One region of the Clostridium nitrophenolicum genome, then DNA from elsewhere that is predicted to be linked to it. Evidence: predicted binding sites of a transcription regulator. Region 1 holds the regulator's gene; the other holds the start of a gene.

Region 1 (11,971 bases):
TCATATTAACAGGGCGGATGAACAGCTTTTACTAATAACTGGTCCTAATATGGCTGGAAAATCAACCTACATGAGGCAAGTTGCTTTAACGGTAATTATGGCGCAGATAGGAAGCTTTGTTCCTGCTAAAAAGGCTGTGATATCTATTTGTGATAAAATATTTACTAGAATAGGAGCATCAGATGATTTAGCTGCAGGCAAAAGTACTTTTATGGTAGAAATGTGGGAGGTTTCTAATATATTAAGAAACGCTACAAATAAAAGTCTTATATTGCTTGATGAGGTTGGTAGAGGAACTAGTACATATGATGGTTTAAGTATTGCATGGGCTGTAATAGAATATATTTGCAAAAACAAAAAACTTAGATGTAAAACTCTTTTTGCTACACATTATCATGAACTTACTAAACTTGAAGGGCTTCTAGAGGGCGTTAAGAACTACTCAGTATCTGTTAAAGAGGTCGGAAGTGATATAGTATTTTTACACAAGATCATAAGAGGGGGAGCAGACCAATCTTATGGAATAGAAGTAGCTAAGCTTGCAGGACTTCCTATTGATGTTATAGATAGAGCTAAGGAAATATTGAGTAGAATAGAAAATGATAAATCAAGTGATGTAAATATAGAAGAAATTACTGATACAGCAAAGAGTGATATTCAAGATAAGATGGATGTGACTAATAAGGCAAACAATAAAAATGAGACAGTAAAAGAAAATAAAAATTTAGAAGTTCTAAAAGAGGTAGCTCTAGATAAGAATGCTTCAGAGCAAATTGATTTTTCTTATATAGAAAGAGAAAATATACTTAAGGAAATAGCTTCTATTGATATATTAAACATGACACCTATGGAAGGTTTCAATAAGCTTTATGATATAATAAAAAGAACAAAGACATTATAGAAGCTTAAATCGTAGTTAGAAGGTGATTATTTGAAGAGAATTAATATATTAGATATAGAAACTTCTAATAAAATAGCGGCTGGTGAAGTGGTGGAACGTCCTTCTTCTGTTGTAAAAGAATTAATTGAAAACAGTATAGATTCAGGAGCGAAAAATATAACTGTAGAAATAGAAGATGGAGGACAAAAAAGTATTAAGGTCTTAGATGACGGCCATGGTATTCATCCAGAAGACATAGAAAAGGCTTTTATGCCTCATGCAACAAGCAAAATAAATTCCATCAACGATATATACTCTATAAATACTATGGGTTTTAGAGGAGAGGCTTTAGCCAGCATTGCTGCAGTTTCAAATACTGTTTTAAAAAGTCGAACTGAAGAGTATGATTATGGAAAGGAAATTTCCATAAATGGCGGTGTTTTAGATTATATTAAAGATGCAGGTTGTAATGTAGGCACAAATATAGAAATAAAAGATTTATTCTTTAATGTTCCTGCAAGAAAGAAGTTTCTTAAGTCATCCAGCAGAGAAGCTGCTTATATATCAGATATACTTAATAGGCTTGCATTGGCTAATTCTAATATTTCTTTTAAGCTTTTTAATAATGGGAAAAAGGTTTTAAATACATATGGAACAGGCAAGTTAACAGATGCTATAAGAGCAGTATATGGTAAATCAATATGCGATAATGTTATAGCTTTTGAGAAACATTCGGATATATCCTCTATTCATGGATTTATTGGTAATGCAGAGATAAGTAGAGGAAGCAGAAATAATCAAAGTATATTTGTAAACAAGAGATATATTAAGAGTAAGCTTATTACTGCAGCAGTAGAAAATGCATTTAAATCCTTTTTGACTGTTAATAAATACCCCTTTTTTGTTGTTTTTTTAGATATATTCCCAGAGTTTATTGACGTAAATGTTCATCCAACAAAATCAGAAATAAAATTTAGGGATGATAGAGAGATTTTTAAGTTAACTTTTGATGCGGTTCATGAAGCTTTAAGAAATAGCTTAAGAAGCTCTTTTGATATACCTTTTGACGATGAGATTAGAGAAAAGGATGAGGAATCAAATTATATAAAGAAAGAAATCAGCACCATTCAATTGCCAATAGACTTAAATACTTTTAATGAAAGTAATTATAAAGTTGAAAATTATGGCAATAATAAAAACTATGAGTGCAATCTAGAAAATAACTTTTTAAGTAATCAAAAAAATGATTTAAAAGAATTAAGTTATAATGCAGCTGATAGTATAAAGGAAAGTGAAGTATCAAAGCAAAATACGTCACTTGATATTAATAGTAATGAAGGATTAAGTGAGCAAAGTAATCTGAAAGAGAATATAGGAACAGGGGAAGAATCAAAGGAAGAAAAGGTTGCAAAGTTCCCAGCTCTTACTATAATTGGGCAGTTCCGAAGCACATACATTCTTGCAGAAGCTTTAGACAACTTATATTTAATAGATCAGCATGCAGCACATGAAAAGATACTGTTTGAAAAATATAAAAGAAGCATACAAGAAAATAAAGTTATGTCACAGGTTCTTATAACTCCAGCGGTTATTGAGCTTACACCAGAAGATTGCGATTATTATTTAGAAAATAGTGATATATTTAAAAAATCTGGTTTTAATATCGAAGTCTTTGGAGAAAATACCATAAGTATAAGAGAAGTACCTCTTATATTAGGTAAACCAGACATTAAAAATTTATTTATGGATATACTAGATAATTTAAAAAATATGGGTTCTGGGCAAACCTGGGAAATTAAATATAACTCCATAGCTAAACTTGCATGTAAATCTGCAGTAAAAGCTAATGATAGTTTGTCAAATATAGAAATGAAAACGCTTATTGAGGATTTAAGGTTTATTGAAGATCCTTTTACTTGCCCCCATGGAAGACCGACCATAATGAAATTTACATTAAATGAATTAGAGAAGAGATTTAAGAGAATACAGTGATAAAGGGGGATTTTATGAAAGACTTATTTATACTTGCAGGCCCTACAGCTGTTGGAAAAACAGATATCTCTATAAAATTAGCTAAGAAGCTTAATGGAGAAATAATATCAGCTGATTCTATGCAGATATATAAACATATGGATATAGGTTCAGCTAAAATTACCAAAGAAGAAATGCAGGGGATACCACATTATCTTATAGATATCGTAGAGCCTGAAGAAAGTTTTAACGTCTCTGAATTTAAAAAAATGGCAAAGCAAGCAATTGATAAGATAGATGAAAGAGAAAGACTTCCAATGCTAGTTGGAGGAACCGGCCTCTATATAAATTCTTTAATTTATAATTATGATTTTACAGAGGCATCTGTAGATGAAGAATATAGAGAGTACTTACAAAGCATGGCTGAAATCAATGGAAAAGAATATGTACACAATTTACTAAAAGATGTTGATTTAGAGTCTTATAATAGATTATTTCCAAATGACTTAAAGAGGGTTATAAGAGCTTTGGAGGTATTTAAACTTACAGGAAAAACTATAAGTCAGTTTAATTTAGAAAATGACATTTATGATATACCATATAATGTTTATTACTTTGTTCTAAATATGGATAGAGATAAACTATACGACAGAATAAATAGAAGAGTGGATATTATGATTGAAAATGGACTTATAGATGAGGTTAAGAAACTAAAAGCCATGGGATGTACTGCAGATATGCAGTCGATGAAGGGAATTGGCTATAAGGAAATACTGCATTACTTAGATGGTAATATATCTCTTGATGAAGCAATTTATCTTATTAAAAAGGGAAGTAGAAACTATGCTAAAAGACAGCTTACATGGTTCAGGAAAGATGACAGAGTTATATGGATAGATAAAGATGAATTTAATGATGAGAATGAAATAGTGGAATATATAACAGGGAAATTTCTTTCATCAAAGAATTCGTAAAATATAAAAGGAATTTTATAATATTTATAGAATTAATATAATTAAAAGTTGTGGAGGGTGAAGAATATGAGTAAAACAGCGAACAACCTACAAGATATATTTTTAAATGGAGCAAGAAAGAATAGAACCTTTGTTACAATACATTTAACAAATGGATTCCAAATTAAAGGCAATGTAAAAGGTTTTGATAGCTTTACAGTAATATTAGATTGTGATGGTAAACAAATGATGGTATATAAACATGCAATTTCTACTATTACACCTTCAAAGCCAGTTTTATTTAATAACAATGTTTCAGAAAGTGATACTTAAGAATAGGCTTATAATTGCCTATTCTTTTTTTATATGTTAATATAAACAATGTATTATTCGCACATGATGAGGCTTAAGGCATCGTGTGCTATGACAGGTTAGGATAAAATTCAGGAGGTTTTTATTTAAAATGATAGATCTAACGAAAAAACAACTTAGCAAAACTTATGGTATAAGTGATAGAACAATTGAACTTTATGAACAAGCTATAGATGATATAAAAGAGCAGTTTGCAATCTATGATGAAATAAGAGAATATAACCAATTAAAGGTTTTAAGCGCACTTCAAGCTGAAAGAATAAGCGATTCACATTTTACTAATTCATCAGGTTATGGGTATGGTGATATAGGAAGGGACTCCTTAGATAAAGTTTATGCAAGAGTTTTTAATTGTGAAAGCGCTTTAGTAAGACCTCATTTTGTAAATGGAACCCATGCATTGGGGGCAGCACTATTTGGGAATCTAAGACCTGGAGACACAATGATATCAATTTGTGGTACTCCATATGATACACTACACAATGTAATAGGTATCAGTGATAAAAAAAATATTGGTTCATTAAGAGAGTACGGTGTAAATTACAAGCAAGTAGATTTAACATCAGATGGCAGTTTTAATTTCGATAAAATTAAGGTTGAGCTTGAAAATGATAAAAGCATCAAGCTAGTTCATATACAGAGATCAACCGGTTATGGCTGGAGAAAGGCTTTATTAATCTCAGATATAAAAAAAATCATTGATTTTGTTAAAAATATAAGACCAGAGGTAATATGCTTTGTGGATAACTGCTATGGAGAATTTTTAGATACTCAAGAACCTACAGATGTAGGAGCAGACTTAGTAGCTGGATCTCTAATCAAAAATATAGGTGGAGGAATAGCGCCAACAGGAGGATACATAGCAGGAAAAGAGGAATATGTTACTCAAGCTTCATATAGATTGACTGTTCCTGGTATTGGAGGAGAATGTGGTTCTACTTTTGGAGTTATGAGGCTTTTATATCAAGGTTTATTTCTTGCACCCCAGGTTGCAATTGAAGCTGTAAAAGGAGCTCTTTTCTGTGCAAGAATAATGGAGCTTGCTGGTTTTGAAGTGCTTCCTAAATATACGGATAAGAGAAGTGACATAATTCAAGCAATCAAATTTAATGATAAGGAAAAGCTTATAAATTTCTGTAAGGGTATACAACTTGGCTCTCCTATTGATTCCTTTGTTCAATGTGAACCATGGGATATGCCAGGATATACAGACCAAGTAATAATGGCTGCAGGTGCATTTATACAAGGTTCTTCCATAGAGCTTTCGGCGGATGCTCCGATAAGAGAACCTTATATAGCATATCTTCAAGGTGGACTTACCTTCGACCATGCTAAAATAGGAATACTTATCGCTTTATCTAAGGTTATAGGATAATTATTAATTAGTTTCTTATAGGTATGAAATTTGTTCTATATGAATTTTACTAAGTAAGATTTTTTAGAGGATAGAGGACAATGAAGGAGTATTTCTCTTCGCTGCGCTGCGAAAAATCTTTAATTATATTATAAGCCGATGCTTCGCATTAGTGAAACATCGGCTTAAAAATATATTAGTTTTCTGACGTAAGGAAGAAAACTCACCTACATTGTCCTCTGTCCCATGTCAATTGTCATCTTAAAAGTGCTTGGCATTTTTCTTATAGTTTAATATTGTCTATATATGCCAACAAGCTTCCCAATAACTTGACAGTCTGGTACAATAATAGGTTCCATGTTTTTGTTCTCAGGCTGAAGCCTTATATGATCCTTTTCTTTAAAGAATCTTTTCAGTGTTGCTTCATTCTCTATTAGAGCAACAACTATGTCGCCATTTTGCGCAGAGTTTGCCTTTTCAATTATAGACAAGTCGCCATCCAGTATACCAGCTTCAATCATACTTTCACCACTTACCTTTAACATAAAAAGCTCTTTGTTGCTTTTTACATAATCTATAGGAAGTGGAAATATGTCTTCTATATTTTCAATAGCTAAAATAGGAGAACCAGCAGTTATAGTTCCTATTATGGGAATGTTTATTATTTCTTTTCTATTCGCAGAGTTTTCTATAACTTCAATAGTTCTTGGCTTAGTAGCATCTCTTTTAATAAGACCTTTCTTTTCAAGTCTTTCAAGGTGACCGTGAACTGTAGATGTAGATTTTAATCCAACAGCGGCACCAATTTCTCTGACTGATGGAGGATATCCTTTTTCTTTGATTTGATTTTTTATATATTCATAAATTTCAAGTTGTTTATTGCTTTTGTGTTCCGCCATAAAATGCACCTCTTTAATTTAGTTATCTTGAATTATATCATATAGAATACTAAATATCAAACTTATGTTCTGTATTATAAATGTGAATTTTGGAAATAATTAACTTAGAGACTGAACTTAGAAATTGTAATCCTATACACTTATGTATACAAGATTATTTGTAAATCTAAAGCTTGGATTTTTAATTAGATAATGTATAATAGTATGTAGACTATTTTTACATATTGTTCATTTAGAAAGGAAGTAGCCATGAAAAGAGAAATTTGTATATTTAGCAATAAAAAGAGCTGCACTGATTGCGGAGAATGCGAAAAATGCGATTTGAATGCAAGTAAAAAGTGTAATAACTGTGGTAAGTGCCTAGAGATGGAAGGGTACGATATGAAAGCTATAAAAATTGATGAAATTATTGAGGATGATTTAGACTCAAAAGAAGCCAAGATTGAGTTAGAAAATAATAAGGAAATTGTTGCTCCAACAACATCTGAGCATGATATGAAAGAAGCTGAGGAGGAGTTTGAGCAAAGGGAAGAGTTGTATGATGAGTACATAGATGATTACGAGCTTAGTGGAGAGAAACAGGACGAAGATGTTTGGAATGATAACATAGAATATATTGATGATATAGATGGTTTAAGTGAATTACTAGAAGATGAGGATAAACTTAAAGAAATAACCTCTGAGGAATTTCCTGGATTTATCAGATTTAAAGGAAGAGACGATTATAATTAAATTAAGTAACACTTGTGTTAACATTAAAAAAATAAGAAGTAAAGATCTACAAATAAGGTAGCCAAAAGTAATAAATATTGCTGAAGATGTAAAAGCTGACGTCGTTTTTTATACGGTGTCAGTTTTACTTTTAGTTAGACTAATTCATGAGATTAGCATAGCTCGCAATAATTATAAGATTCTAGTTTATTATTAATAATTGTAGAAGTTTGAGGATTAGTAACAGTTAAATATGTGGTAAAATATTCTTTAAATAAGGATTAGAATAAAGGAGTGACATAGATAATGAATTTACAGGAGTTAAAAAATTATTGTTTAAATAAGAAAGGAGTTTATGAAGACTTTCCTTTTGATGATGAAACATTAGTACTTAAAGTTGGCAGTAAAATGTTTGCACTTACCAATATTAATGAAAAAGATTTAAAGGTAAATTTAAAATGTGATCCTATTATGTCTCAAGACCTAAGAAGAGAATATAATGCAATAAAACCTGGATATCATATGAATAAGACACATTGGAATACTGTTGAAATAAATGGTTCAATAGATGATAAAACTATAAAAATGCTTATTGATATTTCCTACGATTTAGTATTCAAAGGGCTTAAGAAAAAGGAAAGAGAAGAAATATTAAAATAAAAGTTCTAATTTCACCTATATTTTATTTACCTCTATATTAGTAATTATAATTTACAAAATATTTAGATTATATGTTATAATAAGTATAATGTTATTAAATAATACAAATTATCAACTAACAATATTACGTTATTTATACATAATATTTAATGGTGATATAAATTTAAAAGGTGTGACTCTATAATTTTGTAAAAACTTAATTACAAGAATGGAGGGATTTCGATGTATGATGTAATAATAATTGGTGCCGGAGTAATAGGTGCTAACATTGCCAGAGAACTTTCAAAGTACAATCTTGATATTTGTATTCTTGAAAAAGAGGAGGATGTGAGCTGCGGTTCGTCCAAAGCTAATAGTGGTATAGTACATGGTGGATATTCAGACGAGCCTGGTACTTTAAAAGCTGAACTTTGTGTAAAAGGAAACAGAATGTTTGAACAGCTTGAAAAAGAATTAAATTTTGGATACAGAGAAACTGGCTCGCTGGTAATTGCTTTTTCTGATGATGAGAAGAAGCATTTAGAGAATCTTTATAGAGATGGCATTGCCAATGGTGTAGGCGGATTGGAAATAATAGATGGTACTGAAGTAAGAAAAATGGAGCCATACTTAAGCAAAGAAGTAAAATGGGCTTTATACTGCAAAGATTCAGGAATATGTTCTCCTTATGAATTTACTATAGCTTTAGTTGAAAATGCTGTGGAAAATGGTGTGAAATTAAAATTAAATTATGAAGTTAGCGATTTGGAAAAGCTAGAAAGTAGCTTTAAGGTTACAACAAATAAAGAGATATTTGAAGCTAAGTATGTTATAAATGCAGCAGGTGTTCATAGTGATAGTATTTCAAGAATGATAGGAGTAGATGATTTTAATGTTATCCCAAGAAAAGGAGAATATGTTATATTCAATAAAGATCAATCCTATTTGGTGAAAAGAGTGATCTTTCAGGTGCCGACAGAAAAAGGTAAAGGAATATTAGTAACTACCACCTATCACGGTAACCTTATGATAGGTCCAGACGCCCAGCAGGTAGCGCATAGAGAAGACGTATCTACAGACGAAGATTCAATTAAAGCTATTGTTGAAACAGCTAAAAAATCTGTAAGTGGTTTTGATATGAAAAAAGCCTTAACTTCCTTTGCAGGGGTCAGACCTACTAATACAAGAAAAGATTTCATTGTGGAAGAAACAAAGGTGAAAGGTTTCCTAAATGTAACAGGTGATTCTCCGGGATTAACATCTTCACCTGCTATTGCTAAAAAGGTATTAGATATACTTAAAAATTCAGGATTGAATTTGGAGGAAAGGAAGGATTTTGAACCTTACAGAAAACCTATTATAATTAAAAAAAGTGAAGATTTTGATGGGGATGTTAATTCTAAAGAACCAGATAAGCATATAATATGCAGATGCGAAAAAGTTACCGAAGCGGAGATTATAGATGCATTAGAAAGAGGTATTAAAATAAAATCTATTGACGCTATTAAAAGACGTACAAGAGCTGGGATGGGAATGTGCCAAGGAGCTTTCTGTGGGCCAAGAGTAAGAGCATTAATTGCAAAAGCTTTAAATATAAAAGAAGAGGAAGTTCCGCAAAGGGAAGCAAAATCTTCTGATCTTCACAATAGAGTAAAAAGGATTAATATTATGGGAATGAAGTAAAGCTAACTAAAAATAGTATACCTAGTGAATATGAAGTTATTGTTGCAAAAAATGTTTCTTTAAAATATAATATAATCATAACTTATATGGTTATTAAATCCAAATAGCATTAAAGACGCAAATCATGACGCTGAAATGTGTTGTAATATTTAAATGTATCAAAAAAGGAGTATGTTTTATGATAGAGGTTGTTCTTAACTAACTAATTAAATAGTTTCATCTAGAAGTTGTGAAAAAATCTGATTGAATCAGGTTTATTTGCCATGTAATTCTTTTAGATGATTAGTTAAGAACAGGGAAGCGGTTAAATCAATAGGGATATACTTGGGAGTAGTATACCGTGCTTTCAGCACGGTATTTTTATGCCCCTTTTACACAATATCCCTACCTTTTTATTGATACATTTTTAGGCTGCAGGTGAACCTATGTTCATTTGCAGCCTTTTTGCGTCCAGTTTTATTAAGGAGTGATGTTTATGTTAAGTGTAGGAATCTTACTCTAATAAAGTCAAATTCGTTCAACTAAACTTCAGATGGGGTTAAATGCCTAAATGGCATTTAACGGGCGGGGAATCGCCCAGGATTGTAAACTAAAACTCAACCTGAAGTAAGTTTCACTTTATATGCGTCCCAAGATATTAGTAGCAGTTAGCTATAAAACAAACTAGTAAAAAAGTAGGAGGAATAAAAATTGAATAATAATACCATTGAAATATTAGAATATAACAAAATAAAGGAGATAATTTGTGAATATGCTATTTCAGAGCCTGCTAAGGCAATTATAAGAAAATTAGAACCTTCGGCAGATATTAGAGAAATAGAAAACTGGATGAGAGAAACAACAGAATCCAGAGCTATTATAAACAGAAGTTCCAGCGTACCAATTCACAGCTTGACTAATATTGAAAAGATTATGTCTAAACTTGGTAAAGGGGCAGTGCTCCAGCCAGAAGAATTTACGGCAATATACGAACTTTTAAAGGAGGGAGTCAGACTTAAAAGATTCATGGAAGATAAAGTTGTAGTTGCACCTATTGTTAGCAGCTATGCACAATCAATATATGAACTTAAAGAGCTAGAAGAAGAAATAGAAAGATGTATATACAGAAATAATGTTATTGATAAAGCAAGTACAGAGTTATCAAGAATTAGAAAGAAGATAGCCATAGCCGAAGATAGAGTTAAAACTAAACTTGAGAATATCCTAAAGAACTCCAATTACCGTAAATTTCTTCAGGATAACCTTATAAGTATGAGGAATGGCAGATATGTAATACCTATAAAAAGTGAATATAAAAAAGAAATCCAAGGAAATGTTTTAGATAGTTCTGGAAGTGGCTCTACAGTGTTTCTGGAACCTGCTGAGGTTAAGAGAGCACAGGACGAATTAAATTTATTAAGAATCCAAGAGGAAAATGAAGTATACAGAATACTTTCAACATTAACTGTCATGGTAGAAGGCTATGAAAGAGAACTATCAATAAATATTGAAACTATGGTTCATTACGATTTTATTATGGCTAAAGCAAAGTGTAGTAAAGCTATAGATGGGAGATCGGTAAAGATAAATGAAAACAAGTATATAAATATAAAAGGTGGAAAGCATCCTCTTATAGGAAGAAGCGCTGTGCCTCTAAACTTTACTATTGGAAATGATTATAGAAGCCTTGTAATTACAGGTCCCAATACAGGTGGGAAAACAGTAGCTCTAAAAACAGTAGGACTTCTTACTATGATGGTTCAGTCAGGGCTTCATGTACCTGTAGAGGAAGGAAGCGAATTTGCTACATTTTATGATATTTTAGTGGATATAGGTGATGGTCAAAGTATTGAACAATCTCTTAGCACTTTTTCATCCCATATAAAAAACATTATATCTATAATAGAATGTGCTGATCCTCATACTCTTGTTATATTAGATGAAGTTGGTGCAGGAACAGATCCAGGAGAAGGTATGGGGATAGCAGTAGCAGTGCTTCAAGATATATACGATAAGGGAGCAACTATATTAGCTACAACCCATTATAGCGAAATAAAGTATTATGCAGAAAATCAGGAAGGTTTTAAAAATGGATGTATGGAGTTTGATATAAATACTTTAAAACCTTTATATAAATTAAAAATAGGTAAAGCAGGAGAGAGTAATGCTTTTTTAATAGCTTTAAGGCTTGGTATGAGAAAAGAAATTATAGAAGAAGCACATAAGGTTACTTACAAAGAGCAAAAGGATTACTCTAACTATATAAACTCAAAGGATACTATAAACTTAGAATTTAAAGATAATGCAGAGAAGTTAAAAGAAATTCATGAAAATAAGATAAGAGAAGGAGAAACAGCTTCTGCTAAAAGAGCAAGTCTAGAAAAAAATAAGAAAGAATCGAAATTTAAGATAGGAGACTGTGTATATATAAGTACCATGAATTGTAAAGGAATTGTGTGTGAGCTAGAAAATAGTAAGGGTGAAGTGGTCGTTATGGTGATGAAGAAAAAACTTAAGATAAACCATAAAA
Region 2 (11,971 bases), 2.5 Mb from region 1:
GGGGTAAACACTGTATTTAAATATAAAGTTTGAAAACTGTTGATAAGTTATATATCAGCAGTTTTTTATTTTGCATTAATACATATCCATAGAAAAGAGATATTTAAATATAAATAGACTTTATAAAATTTATTTAATTAATTTAAAGTTTTAAGAAAATGTAAATTAATTAGTAATTTTTGTATTATTAAAAGCATATTAATATACCAATGTGAAATTAATTCTGCTATACAGAATTTTATTCCACAATATAGAATTCAGGGAGGGAAGAAAATGACAAGACAAAAAGTGGCTATACCAAGCTTTAAGGATATGAAAAAAGAAGGTAAAAAGATAAGAATGGTTACAGCTTATGACTATCATACTGCGGCACTAGTAGATCAGGCTGATATTGAAATGATACTGGTTGGAGACTCATTGGCTATGGTTATGTTAGGATATGATTCTACAGTTGGAGTTACAATGGAAGATATGATTCATCATATTAAGCCTGTAGTTAAAGGTGCACCAAATACTATAATAATTGGTGATATGCCTTTTGGTTCATATAATGTTAGCTGTGAACAGGCAGTTATAAATGCTACTCGCCTTATGAAAGAGGGAGGGTGTGATTGTATAAAGCTAGAAGGTGGGTTAGCTGTAACAGATAAAGTAGAAGCTATTGTTAATGCCGGTATTCCTGTTATAGGGCATATAGGACTTACTCCTCAAACTAGTTCGCAGTTAGGTGGATTTAAGGTTCAAGGAAAAAATATTGAAGATGCTAAAAGAATAGTAGAAGAAGCAAAGGCATTAGAGAAAGCTGGAGCATTTATGATAGTAATAGAATGTGTCCCATCTGCCATAGGAAAATTAATATCTGAAAGTATAGGCATACCAACAATTGGTATAGGTGCAGGGCCAGACTGTGATGGTCAAGTGCTTGTAACTCATGACATGATGGGGATGTATGGAAAGTTTACACCTAAATTTGTGAAAAAATATGCTAATTTAAGTGAAATAATTATTAATGCATTTAATCAATATTCTGAAGAAGTACAGAGTGGAAGTTTTCCAGATGAAAAGTATAGTTTTGGAATGAAAGAAGAAGTTCTAAAGAAGTTATATTAAATAACACTTTAGCAATATAAAGCTAAATTATTGTGCTGATATATCAGCACAATAATTTAAAATCGGAGGGGTATCATTTATGAAAATAGCCATAATAGGTGCTGGTGCTATGGGAAGTTTATATGGGGGATATCTTTCAAGAGCCGGGGAAGATGTATACTTAGTAGATATTTGGCAATCGCATGTAGATGAAATAAATAATAATGGTTTGATAATAAAAGAAAGAGAAGATGAAATCATAGTATATCCTAAAGCTTTTTCTAAGGCAGAAGAAATAGGCTCTGTTGATTTGGCAATTATTTTTGTGAAATCTATATTAACTGAAAAGGCGCTAGCAAATAATAAAGCAATTTTGGGAAGTGACACTTTAGTGATGAGTTTACAAAATGGCTATGGCAATATTGAACAAATAGAAAAGTATGTTAAAAGTGAAAATATAATAGCAGGAACTACTGCACATGGAGCTACTATGCTTGGACCTGGCAATATCAAGCATGCAGGAAGTGGAGTTACACATATAGGATGGTTGAAGAATAATAAAAATAATAGTATAGAGCAAATTGCTATAGCTTTAAAAAGAGCTGGTTTTGATACTAATATTTCAGATAATGTAATGGAGCTTATATGGTCAAAGCTTATAGTTAATGTAGGGATTAATGCTCTCACTGCCATACTAGAAGTAGAAAATGGGAAATTATTAGATGTTGGTGAAACGAAATATCTTATGAAATTAGCTGTGGAAGAGGCAATAGATGTAGCAGAAGCTTTAGGAGTTAAGTTTAATAGAGATGAAACAATAGAGAAGGTTATGCAGGTTGCCTATAATACAGCAGGAAATAAATCCTCAATGCTTCAGGATATTTTAAATAAAAGAAAGACTGAAATAGAAACGATAAATGGTGCAATTGTTAGGGAGGGAATGAAACATTTTGTAAAAACTCCAGTAAATACTGTACTACTTAATCTTATAAAAGCAAAAGAAGTTATTTAAATTATGAAAATTCAAGGATAAATGAGCATACTAAAAAAATTAAAAGATTATAGAAAGGAGTTTTTGTATGAACGGATATATTGTAGCAATTGCATTATATTGTATAGCACTGATATTAATAAGTATAGTTGTTTCTAAATATGTAAAGGGTGGAAATGATTTTATAGTAGCTGGAAGAAAGTTCAACTCTGGATTATTATTTGCTACATTAATAGGAGGGAATATTGGAGCAGGATCTACAGTTGGTATTACTGGATTAGCATATACATCAGGTATATCAGCAGTTTGGTGGATGATAATGTCAGCTTTAGGAAGTATGGTTCTTGCATTTATAGTTGGTCCTAAAATTTGGGAAGTATCTATAAAATATAATTTGCTTACTGCTGGTGACTTTTTAGATAGAAGATATTCCAAAAAGTTTAAAGGTGTTTTTTCTACTATGATGGCAATAGGAACTCTAGCTTTATTTGCTGGTCAACTTATGGGCGTTGCGTGGATATTAAATGTCACTGCTGGTGTACCTAAGGTCACTGGAATAATTATTGGTGCAATAGTTGTTACTGTATATTTTGCATTTGGAGGAATAGTATCAGCTGCATATGTAGGGATATTGAAATTAGTAGTAGTTTTAACAGGATTTATAATCGCTGTGCCTTTTGCACTAAGTCATGTTGGGGGATTAGGCGGATTACACACATTGGTGGCAGCAAACTTAGGAAGTGTGGCTAAAACAAATAGTTATTTCAGCTTCTTTGGATTAGGTGCAACTGTTATAATAGGATACTTTTTTATGTTAACTCCTTCATTTTTCATATCACCTGGCTTAATTGGAATAGTATTTGGATCTAAAGACAAAGCAACTGTAAGAAAGGGTACAACATATAATGCAATAGTTCAATTCATTTTTGCTTTCATTCCTGCAATACTTGGTATGTGTACCTTTGCATTGTTTCCGCATTTAACTGTTCAGGATTTGGCATTACCTACAGCAATGAAGGAATTACTGCCTTTCTGGGTATCAGCAATAGCTTTAGCAGCGGTTTTTGCCGCTGAAATAAGCACTGCAGACACAGTTTTATATATGCTAACTACATCTTTTACAAATGACATATATAAGACCTTTATAAAACCTAAGACTACTGATACCGAATTATTAAGAATGAGCAGATACGTTACTTTTGTTTCTGGAATTCTCGGAGTTGGGATGGCATTATTACTGCCTAATATTATAACAGCACTTTCAATTTTTTATACATTAATGTCTGTATCTCTTACTGCACCGTTACTTTTTGGAATATTTTCAAATCGGCCAACAGTAGCAGCAGCTTCCGTTTCAGCAATATCAGGCGTAGCACTTACAATAATATTGACATTTGGATATAAGGTAAAGCTTTTTGGAATTTTAAATGCTCAAAGTACCGGAATTCTTTTATCAATAATAATTATGATTATAATTATGTACGCATTTCCTGCAAAAGCATTTAAAGATGGCAAAAAAGAAATAGAGATGAATGTATCAGAATAGAAATATTTATGGAGGTTTAATAATGATTTTTGATTATTCGTATGCTGATTATGCTTTTAAAAATGGAAGAGTAATAACAGTGAACGAAAGAGATGAAATTGTTGAAGCAGTGGCTGTAAAAGGCAATAAAATAGTATATGTAGGAGATAACGCAGGATTAGAAAAAATTATTGATAATAACACCAAGGTTATCGACCTTAAAGGGCGCGCTTTGACTCCAGGATTTATTGATACACATTACCATCCTATTTTAAACGGATTCTTTGGAAATACGGAAGATGCTGCAATTATAAATACTGGATATCCTAATTGTAAATCCATTAAGGATATTATCGAGTTAATTAAAAAAGCTGCTGCAAAGAGAAAGCCTGGCGAATGGATTTCTATGATGGGCTATGATCAAAATAGAGTTGAAGAAAAGAGACATATTACAATAGAAGAAATGGATGAAGCTGCTCCAAATAATCCTGTACAGTGCATAAGAATGTGCGGGCATATTTGTATGTATAACACACTTGCTCTTGCTCAAGCTGGAATATATACTCCTGAGGATGCAAAAAAATTTGCTAAGGATGAGGTTGTCGTTGAAAATGGTAAATTAACTGGTATGGTTAAAGATCATTCACATTTTTATCTTTGGAGTAAGGTTATTTATACTGAGGAGCAGCAGAAGGCTGCTGCTATGAAATCAAATAACTTGCTATTAAGGAATGGAATTACTTCTGTTCATGATGCCGGAGAGTGCGACAAGCCTTCCTATCATATAATGCAGAATCTTTGTAGAACTGGAGAATTTAAGGTTAGAGAATATATGATGCTTCATAGTATTTTTGGGAAACCTCTTTCTCTTGAGGATAATGAACATTTCCTTGCCCTTGGACTGCAGAGCGGAATAGGAGATGAACACTTTAAAATCGGTACTTGTAAATTTATGATAGATGGAGGAACAAGCGGGCCTTCCTGTGCAACAAGAGAACCTTACTGTCATGACCCTGATATGCCTGGTATACTTGGATGGCAAAGAGAGGAAGTAGCTGAATATATAAAAATAATTAATGACGCTGATTGTCAGGCATCAGCACATGCCGTTGGTGATTTGGCTATCGAATTTATGGTTGAAGGTTATGAAAAGGCCTTCAAAACAAATTCGAGACCTGAAGCTAGACATAGAATTGAACACTGTGCTATTGTAGACCAGGACCTTATCGATAGAATGGCTAAGTTAAACATTTGTCCTAGTACAAACCCTGGAATGATAGCTTGGAATGGAAGAAATTATACTAGGTTCTACGGTGACAGAATGAAATATTTTATAGCATTAAGAAGCATGATTGATGCAGGTGTTATGGTTTCAATTGGAAGTGATGCACCATCAGGACCTGTAGAATCAATGTCTATATTGGATGCTTGTGTAAACAGAATTGACAGAGTAATAAATGAGCCAGTAGATCAGACTCAGAAAATTACTATATTGGAAGCAATTAGACTGTATACTTACAATGGAGCTTACTCCAGCTATGAAGAAAAGATTAAAGGCAGCATTGAAGTTGGTAAATTAGCGGATATGGTTGTTATCTCTGAGGATATTATATCATACCCTCAGGATAAGATACTTGATATTAAAGTTGATATGACTATTATTGACGGAAAAATTGAGTATGAAAGAAAATAGATCTTAATTATAACAAGTGAATTAAATGGCAAATTAATACTTAATGCATAAAATAACATTATAATTAAAATTTTACATGGAGGATTTATATGTGCCAATGTCCTTACTTTAATATGTTAAGAAATTCTATGTATTATATTCCTTATATGCCAGTGCCATTTATGAGAGGTTATGAAGATAGTTTAAGAGAACTTTCCTATAAGAAAAGTTTTACTACTGAAGAAGCTTTATGGATTGCTAAACATCTTAATATAAAGTTTGATAAATTTGACCTAGAGCAGTTTAGAATTGGATTGAATGTTGAGTTAGAACACGGAAGGATAAATCCGTTTACTAATATTACTAACGATGACTTCATTTTGACTGGTAAAATTACGCTTGCTCATTTGAATGAATTCCCTGATTATTATAAAAGGCTTACAAAGATGGAAGAGGAAGCGGAAAAATATTGGGGATACGAAGATTAAAGAATCTAACCATATAACAGTTAGAAACCTCGTAAATTTTTGCGAGGTTTTTTATTTATCTAATTTAGAAGCAACTTATTGTATTTGTTAGGCAAAAGGTAATATTTAAAATGCTCAAATCATATAAATATATATGCATAAATATATTCTGCTATAGTAAATTAAGTTCTGCCATATAGAATGTTTCAGGAGGTGTGTATAGGCATATAATTTACTTTATCAATTCTTATGGAGGGAGTAATGTGAAAGAAAGTAAAGGCCAAAATATAGGATATGCACAGAGTTATAAAGAGCAGCTTACAGTAAGAAGTTTAATAATTGGAGCACTAGGGGCATTTATAATCACATTGAGTTCAATGTATGTAGCATTGAGAATGGGAGCACTTCCTTGGCCTACTATTTTTGTTGCAATTCTATCTATGGCAGTTTTAAAAGGATTAGGCAAGACAAACTTAAATGAAATAAATGTAGCAGCAACGACTATGTCAGCAGGTGGCCTTGTTGCAGGTGGCTTAGCTTTTACAATTCCAGGTATATGGATGATAAATAAGAATGCGGCAGTAAGTGTTGTATCTCTATTAATGGTAACCTTGTCTGGAACAATATTAGCATTGATATTTACACTTCTTATAAGAAAATACTTTATAGAAAAAGAACAACTTCCTTTTCCGATGGGAATAGCCGCTTCACAGACTTTAATTGCAGGAGATGAAGGCGGAAACAAAGCTAAAACCTTGTTTATAACCTTAGGTATTACTGCAATATTTACAGCCATAAGGGATTACTTCGGTAAAATACCAGCAGCTATAACATCAACTTCACTTGCTGCTAAAAATATATTTTTCGGAGTATGGGTATCTCCAATGGCGGTGGGTATAGGATATATAATTGGGCCGTTATACATGGGAACATGGTTTTTAGGAGCAATATTAAGTTATTTTGTTATAATACCAGTAGGTGTTGCCCAGGGAATATTCAAAGATGTAGCCGCTGCTACTGCATTTAAAGATAGCCTAGGGATAGGTTTTATTGTAGGAGCAGGTATAGGTGTTCTATTAAAAGGAATTCTTCCTAAGGCTAAAGAAATATTTGGACCAATGCTTAAAGGGAAGACTGGTGATAATAATATAAATCTAAAATGGGCTCCTATAGCTTTTGCTGTAATAGCATTTATGTTAACGGTATTTACTGAAATGAAGCTTGTTCCAAGTATTATAACTATATTTGGCGTATGGATTACTACATCTATGGCTGCAACTATAACAGGTCAGACTGGCATTAACCCTATGGAGATATTTGGGATATTGATATTATTATTGGTAAAAGCTATCGTAAATGTTGGGCCTATTGAAGCATTTTTAGTAGCTGGTGTTATTGCAGTAGCCTGTGGTCTTGCAGGAGATGCTCTTCAGGACTATAAAGCAGGATATATTTTAAAAACTGATCCAAAGGCACAGTTAATTGCCCAGACAGTAGGAGGTTCAGTTGGTGCTGTGGTGTCAGTTGCAGTTCTATTTGTTATGCATAGAGCTTATGGAAATATGGGACCAGGAACGGAATTAGTAGCACCTCAGGCTTATGCAGTTTCTACTATGGTTTCTGGATTACCAAATTTTAATGCATTTATTGCAAGTCTTATTATAGGAACAATACTATTTATGTTAGGAGTTCCTGTAATGACTGTTGGGATAGGAATATATTTACCTATGTTTATATCAACAGCTGCCTTCATAGGCGGATTGTTAAAGTTTATTGTACAAAAATTGAAACCGGAGGCAGATGACAATGGACTCCTTATATCATCGGGTCTTCTTGGAGGAGAAGGAATTACGGGGGTAGTCATAGCATTAATTAAAGTATTTACTTTAGGATAGCACTAAGCGTAAAATATTAGTTAACAGAGTTTGTGGTATTTACAATAGGAGGTAAAAATGCAAGAAATATTATTTAATCAAATAGAAGGAATAAAGATTGGAAATGCGCAAAACTTAAATGGTCCTACTGGATGTACTGTAGTAATATGTGAAGAAGGAGCTTCTGCCGGTGTAGATGTAAGGGGTGGATCACCAGGTACTAGAGAAACAGATTTACTTGATCCAGTAAATTTAGTAGATAAAATTCACGCTGTAGTTTTATCTGGAGGTAGTGCTTTTGGTCTGGATGCTGCCAGTGGTGCGATGCAGTATTTAGAAGAAAGAAATATAGGGTTTGATGTTAGTGTTACAAAGGTCCCTATAGTGTGTTCAGCAGTACTCTTTGATTTAGTTATAGGAGATTACAAAATAAGGCCAGACAAAAGCATGGGATATGAAGCCTGCGTAAATGCAGAGTTAAATCAGTGCAAGGAAGGAAACATAGGAGCTGGAACAGGAGCGACGGTAGGCAAGATACTTGGTCCTGAGTATTCAATGAAAGGTGGACTTGGATGTTATGCCCTTCAGGTTGGAGATCTTAAAGTAGGCGCAGTTATTGCGGTTAACTGTCTCGGAGATGTAATTGATCCAGCTACAGGGGAAATTATTGCAGGAGTTTTAGATAAAGATAAAAAGAACTTTGCAGGCACAGAGAAAATAATGATAAATAATTATAGCGAGAAGAAGAATTTATTTAGTGGAAACACTACTATAGGAGTAGTTGTAACAAACGCAAAGTTTTCAAAGTCAGAAATGAACAAAATAGCTTCTATGGCGCACAATGGTTATGGAAGATCTATGAGGCCAGCTCATTCAATATTTGACGGAGACACTATTTTCACTATGGCAACTGGAAAAGTAGAGGCAGATATAAACGTTGTAGGACTTCTGGCTGCAGAGGTTGTTGAGCAAGCTGTAGTAAGAGCAGTTAAAAATGCTGAAGGTATTTTTGGATATAAAGCTTATAAAGATATGATTTAAGTATTAATGAAAAGCAGGCTTATGCAGAGCGAAGTGAGCTATTGTGTGATGAATGAAATTATCATACAATAGCTTTTCTTTGTTATCCAAAAGTTATTATTTATGGTAGAATAAAAATAAATGAAGAGCAAATCTTATATATATGAATGTGTAAGGAGATGAGTTGTATGTCAGTTAATGATAATGAAATAAACTCAATGAATGAGATTATAAGCGACATTGAGTCTTCAATGAAAAAAGTGAGAAGTGGAGAGGTTATAAAAGGAAAGGTTATTTCAGTAACAGATAGTGAAGCTATAATAAATTTGGGCTATATGTCAGATGGAATATTACCTAGAAGTGAGATAAGCGAAGATTCAGAAATAAATCCTAAAGACGTCTTAAAGGAAAATGATGAAATTTATGTTTATGTATCAAATATGAATGATGGAGATGGAAATATTCTGCTATCGAAAAAAGCAGCAGATAAAATAAAGGTATGGGATGAACTTGAAGATTCTCTTAAAAATAATAACACTTTTGAGGTGACTGTTAAGGAAGTTGTTAAAGGTGGAGTTGTTACATATATAAAGGGAATAAGAGCCTTTATACCTGCTTCACAACTTTCAGTATCATATGTAAAGGATTTAAATGAGTTTATAGGAAAAACACTAAATGTAAAGGTAATTGAGCTTGATAGATCCAAAGAAAGAATAGTTTTATCAAGAAGAGAAGTGGAAAGTGTTGAATTAGAAGTTAAAAAGAAAGGTTTATGGAGCGAAATTAAACCTAGAGAAAAAAGAGCTGGTGTAGTAAGCAGATTAACTAAATTTGGGGCATTTGTTGACTTAGGAGGAGTAGATGGATTAATTCACCTTTCAGAGTTATCATGGAAAAGAGTTAAAAATCCTTCTGAGGTAGTTTCAATTGGAGATAAAGTTGAAGTATATGTTCTAGATGTAGATAAAGAGAATAATAGAATTTCCTTAGCATTAAAAGATGTAAGCGAAGACCCTTGGAATAATGTTCAGGATAAATATAAAGTTGGAAGTGTGGTAGATGGAACTGTATCTAAATTTTTAAACTTTGGTGCTTTTGTAGAGATAGAACCAGGATTAGAAGGGTTAGTGCATCTTTCAGAAATATCCGAGGAGCGTATTTTAAAGCCTTCAGACGTATTAAATATAGGCAATAAGGTTAGGGTGAAAATACTAGATATTGATCCAAAGGCAAAGAGAATGAGTTTAAGCATTAAGGACTCAGCTGAAAAGCCAAAAGAGGATTTTGAAAAATATGTTGATACACAGGAATCTGGAGTAAGCCTGGGAGAATTATTTGGAGATAAATTCAAAGATTTGAAATTTGATTAGTATATAGAGATAAAGTGCTGAAAGTCAGCTTATACGCCGGGATATGTTTCAAAGCTTCAGTACGTTAAAAACTTTTAGCCAGTCTAAAGCTTGTGTTTTAGACGACCTAAGAACCTTCGAGAAACTCGCTACGCTCAGACAACTCGAAGGTGCTAAGGTTGTCTTAAAACCCTTCACTAAGACTGACACAAAGTTTTTAAATCTATCTTCAGCTTTGGAAACATATCCCTTTGTATAAGCTGACTTTCTAGCTAGTTTCTCTATATATAATCATTAATATAATGGGTTACTTATAAGGATGGGTTTTTAATGCCCTTCTGTATAAGTAACCTTTTTATTTGGAATAATATTTACATGAGAACATACGTTTGGTATAATTATGTTATATGGTATGGAGGCGTGTATATGGACATATTGGAAAAATTAAGAATACTATCATCAGCTGCTAAATATGATGTATCCTGTTCTTCAAGTGGAAGTAACAGAAAGAATACTAAAGGTGGATTGGGGAATGGGTATGAAAGTGGCATATGTCATAGTTTTGCAGCAGATGGAAGGTGCATTTCTCTTTTAAAAGTCTTATTAACAAACCAGTGTAGCTTTGATTGTGTTTATTGCATTAACAGAGTATCTAATGATATAGAAAGAGCTTTCTTTACTCCAAAGGAAATAGCAGACCTAACCTTAAATTTTTACAGGAGAAACTACATAGAAGGATTATTTCTAAGCTCTGCAGTTTTTAAAAACGCCAACTATACAATGGAGTTGCTTATAGAAGTAGCAGATATTCTTAGAAATGAACATAGATTTAATGGATATATTCATTTAAAAGCTATACCAGGTGCCGATGAAGCACTAATAAAAAAGGCTGGTATGTTAGCAGATAGAATGAGTGTAAATATTGAACTTCCTTCGAGTAACAGTCTAAAGCTTTTAGCACCGCAAAAAAATAAGGAAAAAATACTTAAACCTATGTCTTTTATAGGAAGAGAAATTTCTATCTTACAGGAAGAGAGAAAGATCTATAAAAAAGCACCTAAGTTTATTCCAGCAGGGCAAAGCAGTCAATTAATAGTTGGAGCAACACCAGAGAGTGATTTGCAAATTATGAGATTATCTGAAAACTTATATAATCATTACAATCTTAAGAGAGTTTATTATTCAGCTTATGTTCCAGTTGTGAAAAGTGCAAAACTACCTGATATAAAGAGTCCTCCATTAATAAGAGAACACAGATTATATCAAGCAGATTGGCTTTTAAGATTTTATGGTTTTTCAGCAAAAGAGCTTCTAGATGATACTAATCCTAATTTTGATATAAAACTAGATCCCAAAACCGATTGGGCACTTAGGCACTTGGAGAACTTTCCTGTAGAAATAAATTTAGCACACTATAATACACTGCTTCGAGTGCCAGGCATAGGGGTAAGATCAGCTATGAGGATAGTAAAGATAAGAAAAGTACAATTTTTAAGTTTCGAAGATTTAAGAAAACTAGGTGTAGTTTTAAAAAGAGCGAAATATTTTATAACTTGCAGAGGAAAGTACTATGGAGAGACCTCTTTTAAGGAAGAGATAATACGGGAGAAAATTGAAGATAAAATAATAAGTAAGGAAAAGCTCAATTACAAACAGTTATCATTTTTTTCAGAAACCCCAGCATTATATAAACCACAAGATGCTTTAACTAGTTTTACAGGAGAAATTTAATATAAAGTATTGTTGGTGTTACGATGAAGCTTTTACTCACTTGAACTATCTAATAATGAACAAGGAGGACTTCGATGATTTGTTATATATATGATGGAAGCTTCGATGGCTTACTTACGGCAGTCTATGAATCTTATTATATGCAGGAAAAACCGGAACAGATTTTAAGAGAAGAGCATTTTTTACCAGACTTTTTTATAGAGCCAATATACATTAAGACAAGTAAAGAAAAAGCTGATAAAGTATATAATGC

Evidence for each region. Region 1 encodes LexA, which represses DNA repair genes until DNA is damaged. Its sites were predicted from a motif close to CNAACANNTGTTNG; they were not measured.
Region 2: the regulator LexA is predicted to act here: its motif matches at 10,366-10,379, upstream of ACZ5N4_RS03685 (putative DNA modification/repair radical SAM protein).

Annotation. Positions count from the first base shown of each region.
Region 1 is NZ_AP042469.1:4,051,373-4,063,343, reverse strand. Features, by position in the region: gene mutS (DNA mismatch repair protein MutS) at 1-901, shown strand, start outside; gene mutL (DNA mismatch repair endonuclease MutL) at 932-2,872, shown strand; gene miaA (tRNA (adenosine(37)-N6)-dimethylallyltransferase MiaA) at 2,887-3,825, shown strand; gene hfq (RNA chaperone Hfq) at 3,892-4,137, shown strand; gene ACZ5N4_RS19160 (methionine gamma-lyase family protein) at 4,268-5,551, shown strand; gene lexA (transcriptional repressor LexA) at 5,821-6,429, opposite strand; gene ACZ5N4_RS19150 (hypothetical protein) at 6,679-7,161, shown strand; gene ACZ5N4_RS19145 (MmcQ/YjbR family DNA-binding protein) at 7,447-7,800, shown strand; gene ACZ5N4_RS19140 (FAD-dependent oxidoreductase) at 8,023-9,462, shown strand; gene ACZ5N4_RS19135 (endonuclease MutS2) at 10,153-11,971, shown strand, end outside.
Region 2 is NZ_AP042469.1:802,526-814,496, forward strand. Features, by position in the region: gene ACZ5N4_RS03640 (IclR family transcriptional regulator) at 1-20, shown strand, start outside; gene panB (3-methyl-2-oxobutanoate hydroxymethyltransferase) at 274-1,110, shown strand; gene ACZ5N4_RS03650 (ketopantoate reductase family protein) at 1,190-2,101, shown strand; gene ACZ5N4_RS03655 (sodium:solute symporter family protein) at 2,169-3,626, shown strand; gene ACZ5N4_RS03660 (amidohydrolase) at 3,649-5,298, shown strand; gene ACZ5N4_RS03665 (DUF5661 family protein) at 5,388-5,765, shown strand; gene ACZ5N4_RS03670 (OPT/YSL family transporter) at 6,008-7,639, shown strand; gene ACZ5N4_RS03675 (P1 family peptidase) at 7,697-8,659, shown strand; gene rpsA (30S ribosomal protein S1) at 8,827-10,008, shown strand; gene ACZ5N4_RS03685 (putative DNA modification/repair radical SAM protein) at 10,414-11,718, shown strand; gene ACZ5N4_RS03690 (TIGR03915 family putative DNA repair protein) at 11,793-11,971, shown strand, end outside.